One region of the Pseudarthrobacter sp. NPDC058119 genome, then DNA from elsewhere that is predicted to be linked to it. Evidence: riboswitches for the same ligand, from Rfam matches in the RefSeq annotation. Region 1 holds a riboswitch; the other holds the start of a gene.
The links. Region 1 has a riboswitch for S-adenosylmethionine ahead of ACFVTD_RS09455 (DUF1737 domain-containing protein). Riboswitches for the same ligand answer to the same signal wherever they lie in the genome.

Region 1 (4,411 bases):
CCATGGCGCGGTGGGTGGTGGTGGCCGGGTGCGTGATCAAGGACTTGGCATCGCCCAGGTTGTTGGATATGTCGATGATCCGCAGCCCGTCCAGGAGGGCGAAGGCTGCTTCCTTGCCCGAACGGCCGCCGGTCGGGGCCAGTTCGAACGTCAGGACCGTTCCGCCGGCACTCATCTGCTTCGCGGCCAGCCCGTACTGCGGGTGCGACTTCAGGAGCGGATACTTCACCCAGCCCACCGCCGGCTGTTCCTCCAGCCATTCGGCCAGCCGCAGCGCGGTGGCGGACGAGTGGTTGACGCGCAGGCCCATGGTTTCCAGGCCCTTGGTCAGGACCCAGGCGTTGAATGCGGACAGTGCAGGGCCCGTATGGCGCATCAGCTGCTTGACGGGTCCGTCGATGAACTCCTTGGTGCCGAGGATGGCGCCGCCCATCACCCGGCCCTGCCCGTCGATGTGCTTGGTACCCGAGTAGACGATCACGTCGGCGCCGAGGTCCCCGCAGCGTTGCAGCAGGGGAGTGGCAAAGACGTTGTCAGCCACCACGGTGGCACCGGCCGCATGCGCCAGCTCACTGACGGCGGCGATGTCGACGATTTCCTGCATCGGGTTGGACGGGGACTCGAAGAAGACGGCGGTGGTGGGCTTGGACAGGGCTTCGCGCCACTGGTCAAGGTCCGGACCGTCCACGAAGACCGTTTCCACGCCCCACCGTGGCAGGATCTCGTTCAGGATCACAAAGCAAGAACCGAACAGCGAACGGGCAGCCACCACGCGGTCGCCCGCAGCCAGCAGGGCGCCCAGCGCGGTGAACACGGCAGACATGCCCGACGCCGTCGCGAAGCAGGCTTCGGTGCCTTCCAGCAGTCGAAGCCGTTCCTGGAAGGTGGCCACGGACGGGTTGCCGTAGCGGGAGTAGACAAAGCGCTCGTCCTCGCCGGTGAAGGCGCGTTCGGCTGCCGCAGCGGATTCGTAGACGAACCCGGAGTTCAGGAAGATGGCCTCGGACGTTTCCTGGAAGTTGGAGCGGTCCAGGCCTCCGCGGACTGCCTGCGTATCGGGGTTCCAGCCGGGGGCGTCTGGGTTGAAGGTCACTTAGTTCTTTCCGAGGTTGGTGGGGAAGCCGCGGTTCTTCCAGCCGTTGACGGTGCGTTCGCCGTAGCGGTCCGGCTCGCCTTCGAAGCCCTCCAGCACGCTGTACGCGGTGAAGCCGGCCTGGGTGGCGGCAGTCGCGGCCGCGATGGACCGCTGCCCGGAGCGGCACAGGAAGAGCAGTTCCGCCTGGGAATCCTCCGGCGCCTGCGCCTGGAGGTCCTTGACGAAGTCGGGATTGGGGATGCCGCCGGGGAAGGTCCACTGGATGAACAGGGGATCGTTGTCAGTGGCCTTGGTGTCCGGGATGCCGATGTGGGCCCATTCGCCCTCGGTGCGGACGTCAACCAGGATGGCGCCCTGCTCCAGCTTGGCCCATGCTTCCTGCGGCGTCAGGTCTCCTGCGTAGCTCATGCGTGGCCCTCGCCGTCGAAATCGCCCTCCAGGCCGGCGTCGAGCTGGTCCACTGCGGTGGCGACGGCGGCATCGGCCGTGGCGATCGCGGACGGCAGGACGATTGCCTGCGCCACGATGACGCTGGTGCCGTTGAAAGTAGCTGCCGGGCTGCCGTGCAGTACGTAGCCGTCGGCGAGTGCGGCGGAGATCCGCTCGCAGAATTCACGAGTGTCCGCGCCGGTAATCAGGCGGTAGGACAGTTTTTCGTCAGGGGCGGGCGCGTCGGACACGACGGATCTCCTTCTTTCACGCTTGCAGCTCGAATCGGTCGATATGCCGAGTATTCACCTGAGGCACCCCGCCGCGAAAGGGAGGGTTGCCGACCGGCAAGTCAGGGCTTGGCGCCGGTACTCATTACTCCCCAAAAACGTAACACTTGCCGCGCCAAGCCGCATTGCCGCCGTCGTCATGTTCCGTCATTGAGCTGCCCGCCACGCGGGGCAGGGGCGGCTGTGGACCGATAAAGTTCTACCGGGGGCGCCGCCCCGTATCCAGAGCAATGAGTACCGGGGGTCCTTGTCAGCATGCGGGCACACGTATCGCACCACCATGCCGCCAGCCGGTGGAACCGTCCGCGTTCCGCCGCGTCCTTCCTGGCCGCCGTTTTGATCGCCTTGCTGGCAGTGGTGGCCCCGGCGGCCCCGGCACAGGCGGCTGCACCCACTCCGGACAAGGGCAAACCCTGGCTGGGGGCGGTCCTGGAGTGGGGGGAGGATACCGCCGCGGGCTTCAGTGACCGGCTGGGTGCAAGCCCTGCGCTCTTCGGCCACGACATCACCATTCCGTACCGGGAATCAGAGCGGAACGACATCGAGGGCTTCCTGCAGCAGACGGCAGCCAAGGGTGCCCACGCCATGCTCACGGTCAAGCCGTCGGTGCCGCTGGATCAGCTCGGCACCGCGGAGGCGGAAGCGTTTACAGCGCTGGTGCGAGGCCTGACGTCGGGATTCAAGGGCCAACTGCTCGTCCGGTTCGCCCCCGACATGAATGCCAGCTGGGTGGCCTGGGGCCAGCAGCCGGCCGTGTACCGGCAGGCGTTCCAGGCGGTGTCGGCAGCGTTCAAGAAGGGCGACGGCGGCCGGGCCACCATGGTGTGGGCGCCGTACCTGGGGAAGGACTATCCCTTCGAACGCAACCGGAATGCGCCGCAGCCCGGAAGCGAGGGGTTTTCCCTGCTGGACACGAATGGCGACGGTACCTGGAACGGAAGCGACAGCGCCTATGCCCCGTACTACCCGGGTGACGATGCCGTGGACTGGGTGGGGCTGGCGGCCTACCACGACGACACTGCCGGCGCGGCCGCCGTCAACTCCCTCCCGCACTCCGGTGAACTCGAAGACATGCTGACGGCCTCAGGCAGCGAAAACTTCTACGGCACCTACGCCGAAGGCCGCAAGAAGCCCTTCCTGCTCCAGACCTCGGCGTTCTACAGCCCGGCGTCCGGCGGGGCGCCCGAGGCCGGGATCAAAACCGGGTGGTGGGACCAGGTGGTGGCCACCGCCACGTCGCCCGCGTTCGCCGGAACAGCCGCCGTGGTGTGGGACGAACGCACCAGCACCCGGGACACCGGCGTTGCGAGCATCAGCTGGCTGCTTACCGGCAACCCGGACATCGCCAAGGCCGCCCTGGACCGGTTGAAGGCCTCGCCTATGGTCGCCGGACCTGTCACCGAGGTGGCGGCCTCAGGCACCTATGAGCGCAGCAATACGCTCTCCGGTGCCGCCGCCTGGACTGTGGCTGCTGCCATGGTCATCCTCCTGGTGGCCCTGTGGCAGGTGCCGCGCCGGATCAACGCCGCCACGTCCTGGAGTTACCAGGACCCTTCCGCCAGGGATTCGCGGGTGGACCTGCTGCGGGGAATGGCCATTGTCTTCGTGGTGGTCAACCACCTGGGCATGGCCTCGCTGTTCCAGCTGCTCACCCAGGAGGCGGTGGGCTTCGTGTCAGGCGCCGAGTTGTTTGTCCTGTTCTCCGGCCTGGTGGTGGGCATGGTGTACGGGCCCAAGGCCAAGGAGGATTTCGGCAGGGTGGTGGACCTGACATCCCGCCGGGCCGGGAAGCTTTATGTCACTGCCCTGGCCGTGCTGATCGGCGTCTTCCTGTTGTCGCTGCTGCCTTTCTTCCACACCGAGGCCCTGACCACGTTCGTGGACCAGGGAACCGGCGGCGCCGGACACAGCGGCGCCGGCCGGACCTACGACCTCTATGCGGGCATGTCATCGCTGTTCCAGTTCCCCGTGCCGCCCCAGGTACTCCCGGCCATCCTGCTGCTGCAGTTCGGGCCCTGGCAGTTCAACGTCATGGGCCTGTACGTGGTGCTCCTGCTGGTCAGTCCCCTGATCCTTGCGGCACTAAACCGCGGCAAGGCCATCTGGGTGTTGCTGGCGTCCTTCGCCGTGTATGCGGTAGGCGCGGTGACCAGGTTCAGGCTGCTGCCGTCCCAGTTCGAGGACTCATTCCCGCTGCTGGTATGGCAGGTGCTCTTCGTACTGGGCCTGGTTGTCGGCTACCACCGCCGCGGTATCGTGGCCTGGCTGGCGGCGCACACCTGGGTGGTGGCAGCCTGCACCGCCGCGGCATTCGTCCTGGCCTTCCTGTCCTGGGGCAACCCGTACTTGGCCAACAACTACGACGTCCGCCTGGCGCTCATGCCGGACGCCGCCTACCGGACCATGTATGACGCGCTGTTTGGCCGGACCTACCTGGCGCCCGGCCGCCTGCTCAACGTCCTGGTCCTGGTGGTGGCCGCCTATGCCTTCCTCAGTGCCTACTGGAAACCGGTGCAGCGGGCCCTTGGCTGGTTCCTGATCCCGCTGGGCCGCGCCACGCTCTACGTGTTCATCATGCATGTGGTGCTGATCGCCG
Region 2 (4,411 bases), on a different contig from region 1:
CAAAACCGCCGGTGGAACCGAAATCCTCGCCGCTCCCTCCTCCGATCAGGCCCGGGTATTCATCGTTGTGAGGACTGCCAAAAGATATGTTGCCTGCGGCCTGCTGGGCGGCCCCTAGCTCCGGACTCGGGCTGCGCGCTACTTTTCTGGCCTCACCTCAGGTGTAGCAGCAGCTGCCAGTCCGCCTGCGGGTCAGCGGGCAGATTGTAGAACCGTCCATGAAATTCATCCCAGAGGGGATCTGTGGGGCAAAGGTCGCCGGGGTCCGGTTCGTCCTCGCCTGGCGGTTCTTCGACGGGAGGATCAGGCCACAGTGGCATCGAGGCGAGAAGCTGCCGCCACAGCGCGTCCTCCGCTGGCGCGGAGGCTTCCAATTCAACCCCCGCCACAACGGCACCTCGAACAGCGTGCGCCGGCAGGATGCCGGGTGGCCAGTGGGTTGGTTCTGCGTCTTGTTGTTCTGGTTTGTAGTGCCTGCCGGTGGGTGAGGTCCAGCCGGGTGGTTCATTCTTGTTGGCCGGGCCGGGTGTCCATTGGCTGTGGTGTTTGAGTCGATGGTGTTTGGGGCAGAGCTGGGCGAGGTTGCTGACATCAGTGGTGCCGCCGTGTTCCCAGGCTTGGAGGTGGTCGGTGTCGTTGTCGGGGGTTTTGTTGGTGCAGCCGGGGAAGGTGCATTTGGTGTCGCGCATCCTGATCCAGTGTTTGATGGGGCCGGTGAGCCGGTAGTTTTTCCGGCCGATTTCCAGGGGTGTCCCGTCCCTTGGGTCGACCAGGACCCGGTAGAACGAGTCGGCGCCGCCGGCGACGAGTTTCCGTGCCATGGACGCCGGGATTGGTCCGAAACCATCCAGCATGGCTGGTTCGTCGGTGAGGCCGAGGAGGGCGAACACCGGCACGGTGACCAGGACATCGGCCCGCGGGGCAGGGACCTTCCCGATCCCTGTGACACCCTGGGTGCCCGGGGCGGTGCCGGTGGAACCCTCACCCGGCACCTGCCCGGCGCCGAGGAGCAGGGAGGCGGCGATGTCTGGGCGGAGTTGGGTGAGGGTGCGTTCTTCGTTGGGGCCTTGGAGGCCGCGGGCGGTGGCGGTGGTGCGGTTCCAGATCGCGCACGCGGTATCGCCGGGGAGGTAGAGGGAGAGCCAGGCCATGCCGTCCGTGTCGGGGGTGTATTCCATCCGACGGTCAGCGGCCCCTTTGGCGTGGCGTTTCTGGATTGATTCGGGGTGGTGGCGTTCCCGCCAGCTGCGGACCTTGGCCCGGAACCTGGACGGAACGAGGTCCCCCGGGGCGGCGCCCCGGGCGGGGTTTGGTGTGTCGGGGTCGAAGAAGTGCGCCACCAACGCGGCTGCACCACTCCCATCGAGGCCTTCGGTTTCGTCCGCGATGATGCGGGCGTGCTGCCAGGACATCGCCCCGGCGGCCAGGGCCCCGAAGGCCAGCGGGAGGGAACAGACCCGCCGTGACTGCTCCACCAACGCCCCCGCAGCCGCGGAGTTGATGGTCAGGACCCCGGCGATCTCCTCCACCACCGACATCCGCACATAAGTGCAGTCCGTAACGGAGGCATCCGGCGGCGTCATCGCCTCCTGGAACCCAACGGCCTCGGCAGCATCCCGTGCTTTCACCGCAGCCAGCTGTGCCTCCAGCCGGGCTGCAACCTCCAACCGTTCCAGCCGGATCTCATACCGCCGCTGCAACACATCAACACCGGAACCAACGGCGGTCAACGCAGCATCGTCCAGGTTCTGGTCCTCAAAAGTGAGCGCATCCAGGGCAGCAACAGAGGCACGAACACCCTCCAAAACCACCCCAACACCACCGCCGATTCCCATACCCACATCATCCAACGACCCACTGACATTCAAAGTGCTCGCGGCGCCGGCGCCTCATCACCGCGCGCAGGGGGAAGCCACTTAAATGGATTCGGCCGCCATTGGGTGGTGACGCCGTTGTCACCACCCAATGGCGGCCGAAGTTTGCCCGGGCGCAACCCGGGAACCTCCCCGAAGTGGTCCAGGGAGGAAAGGGGTGAGGGTCAGATGGTGACGGCTCCGTTGGCGGTCTCAAAGGTGACCGAGAGGATGCCCGGGGTACCGTGCGGGGCGACCCACTCCACGGCAACGTCCTCGAGCGGCTTCTCCACGGGCTCACCCAGCCACTCGGTGACGCGCGAGGCGGAACCGGCGATGGTCAGGCAGCTCATCTTGAGGTTGCTCTCGTAAGCGTGGGACGGGTGGAGGGAGGGGTCGCCCTCCCACTTGAGCATGTACGGCACCTGGGGATCGGCGATGAGGCCCAGGATCCCGATCTGCTTCCAGACCAGCTCGCGGCCGTCCGGGAACTTGCGATTGCCGTTCACGGCGGCGCGGCCCAGGCGTTCCTCGAAGGGGGCGAGGTCGTCCACTTCGACGCACCAGCCCATCCAGCCGCCACCGGCAGCGGAGCGGGCGCGGACAGCCTGCCCGAAGGGTGCCTTGTCCGACGCCGGGTGGTCCAGGACCTCGACAACTTCCAAGTACTTGTGGCCGGCCAGGGGGATGATCATATTCCGGGTTCCGAAGCGGGGGTGTACGCCACCCTTCACTGCCTCAACGCCGAGGGCAGTTGCAATTCGTTCGGTGGTGGCCGCGAGGCCGTCGTGTTCACAGGCGTAAGAGACGTGATCCATGCGCATGGCAACATCTTGGCACTTTGTGATGCGGCTCTCAGCTAAGGGTACCCTTACTGGATTTGCGCGCACTCAATGGCCATGGGGAGGCCGCCGAAAAGACCATGTTCGTCACAATCCTGTTCACGACAACAACGCTGTTCCTAGACTTGGCGCAGGTCATGAGTGCCAGCGCCAAGCCCCGGCTCGCTGGCCGGCAACCCTCCATCCGCGGTGGGGTGCCCCGGGTGAAGACCTGGCTGTCCGGCAAGAGCCGGCAGCAAGCGCGGCCCGCACTGCCGGTGAGCATGCCGGGCCCATGTCAAAGGAGATTTGGATGTCCAACGGTTGGTCCTTCGAAACCCGCCAGATCCACGCTGGCCAGGAAGTGGACAGTGCCGCGGGAGCCCGTGCCCTGCCCATCTACCAGACCACGTCCTTCGTGTTCCCAACAGCCGAGAGCGCGGCAAACCGCTTCGCACTGTCCGAACTCGCGCCCATCTACACCCGCATCGGCAACCCGACGCAGGACGCAGTGGAACAGCGGATCGCCAGCCTCGAAGGTGGTTTGGCAGCGCTGCTGCTGAGTTCCGGCCAGGCCGCTGAAACGTTCGCGGTCCTGAACATCGCGGAGGCCGGCGACCACATCGTGGCCAGCCCCAGCCTCTACGGCGGAACCTATAACCTGTTCGCCCACACCCTGAAAAAGTTCGGCATCTCCGTAACGTTCGTGGAGGACCCCGACAACTTGGACCAGTGGCGCAACGCAGTCCAGCCCAACACCAAGCTCTTCTTCGGTGAAGTGGTCTCCAACCCCCGCCAGGACGTCCTGGACATCGAGGGCATCTCCGAAGTCGCCCACCAGGCCGGCGTGCCCCTCATCGTGGACAACACCCTCTCCACCCCGTACCTCATCCGCCCGCTGGAGTGGGGCGCGGACATCGTGATCCATTCCGCCACCAAGTACCTGGGCGGCCACGGCACAGCCATCGCCGGCGTGATCGTCGATTCCGGCAAGTTCGATTTCAGCAAGGACCCGGAACGGTTCCCAGGCTTCAACACCCCGGATCCCACCTACAACGGGCTGGTCTACGCCCGCGATCTGGGAGCCGATGGAGCGCTGGGGGCCAACCTCTCCTACATCCTCAAGGCGCGGGTCCAGCTCCTGCGCGACCTGGGCTCGGCGGTCTCGCCCTTCAACGCCTTCCTGATTTCCCAGGGCCTGGAGACTTTGAGCCTGCGGGTGGAGCGCCACGTTGCCAACGCCACGGAAGTGGCGCGCTGGCTTGAGGCAAGGGACGACGTCGAATCGGTCGCCTATGCCGGGCTGCCGTCCAGCCCCTGGTACGAGCGTGGCCGCAAGTACGGGCCCAAGGGGACGGGCGCCGTCGTCGCCTTCAACCTGGCCGGCGGAGCGGAGGCGGGCAAACGCTTCGTCGACGCCCTGGAGCTGCACTCCCATGTGGCCAACATCGGCGACGTGCGCTCCCTGGTCATCCACCCGGCGTCGACCACCCACAGCCAGCTCTCCCCGGAGCAGCAGGCTGTGGCCGGGGTGCACCCGGGACTCGTCAGGCTTTCCGTGGGGCTGGAACACATCGACGACATCCTCGCCGACCTGGAAGCAGGCTTCAGGGCTGCGAAGAGCGCCTAGACGGGCAAAGTACGACGCCGGGCCTCCACTCGGGCGGTAAGGCGGGGCGGGCAGCAAGCCGGGAAGTCACAACCAGTCACACTCTTGGCCTGGACCGGGGAGTATTT

Region 2: another riboswitch for S-adenosylmethionine. It lies ahead of ACFVTD_RS07010 (bifunctional o-acetylhomoserine/o-acetylserine sulfhydrylase); the one in region 1 lies ahead of ACFVTD_RS09455 (DUF1737 domain-containing protein).

What each region holds. Positions count from the first base shown of each region.
Region 1 covers NZ_JBHVTN010000003.1:330,912-335,322, reverse strand. Annotated here, with positions in the region: gene ACFVTD_RS09465 (O-succinylhomoserine sulfhydrylase) at 1-1,093, opposite strand, end outside; gene ACFVTD_RS09460 (rhodanese-like domain-containing protein) at 1,094-1,504, opposite strand; gene ACFVTD_RS09455 (DUF1737 domain-containing protein) at 1,501-1,776, opposite strand; SAM riboswitch class IV at 1,790-1,905, opposite strand; gene opgC (OpgC domain-containing protein) at 2,071-4,411, shown strand, end outside.
Region 2 covers NZ_JBHVTN010000002.1:453,560-457,970, forward strand. Annotated here, with positions in the region: gene ACFVTD_RS07000 (HNH endonuclease) at 153-1,835, opposite strand; gene ACFVTD_RS07005 (VOC family protein) at 2,039-2,677, opposite strand; SAM riboswitch class IV at 2,829-2,943, shown strand; gene ACFVTD_RS07010 (bifunctional o-acetylhomoserine/o-acetylserine sulfhydrylase) at 2,988-4,304, shown strand.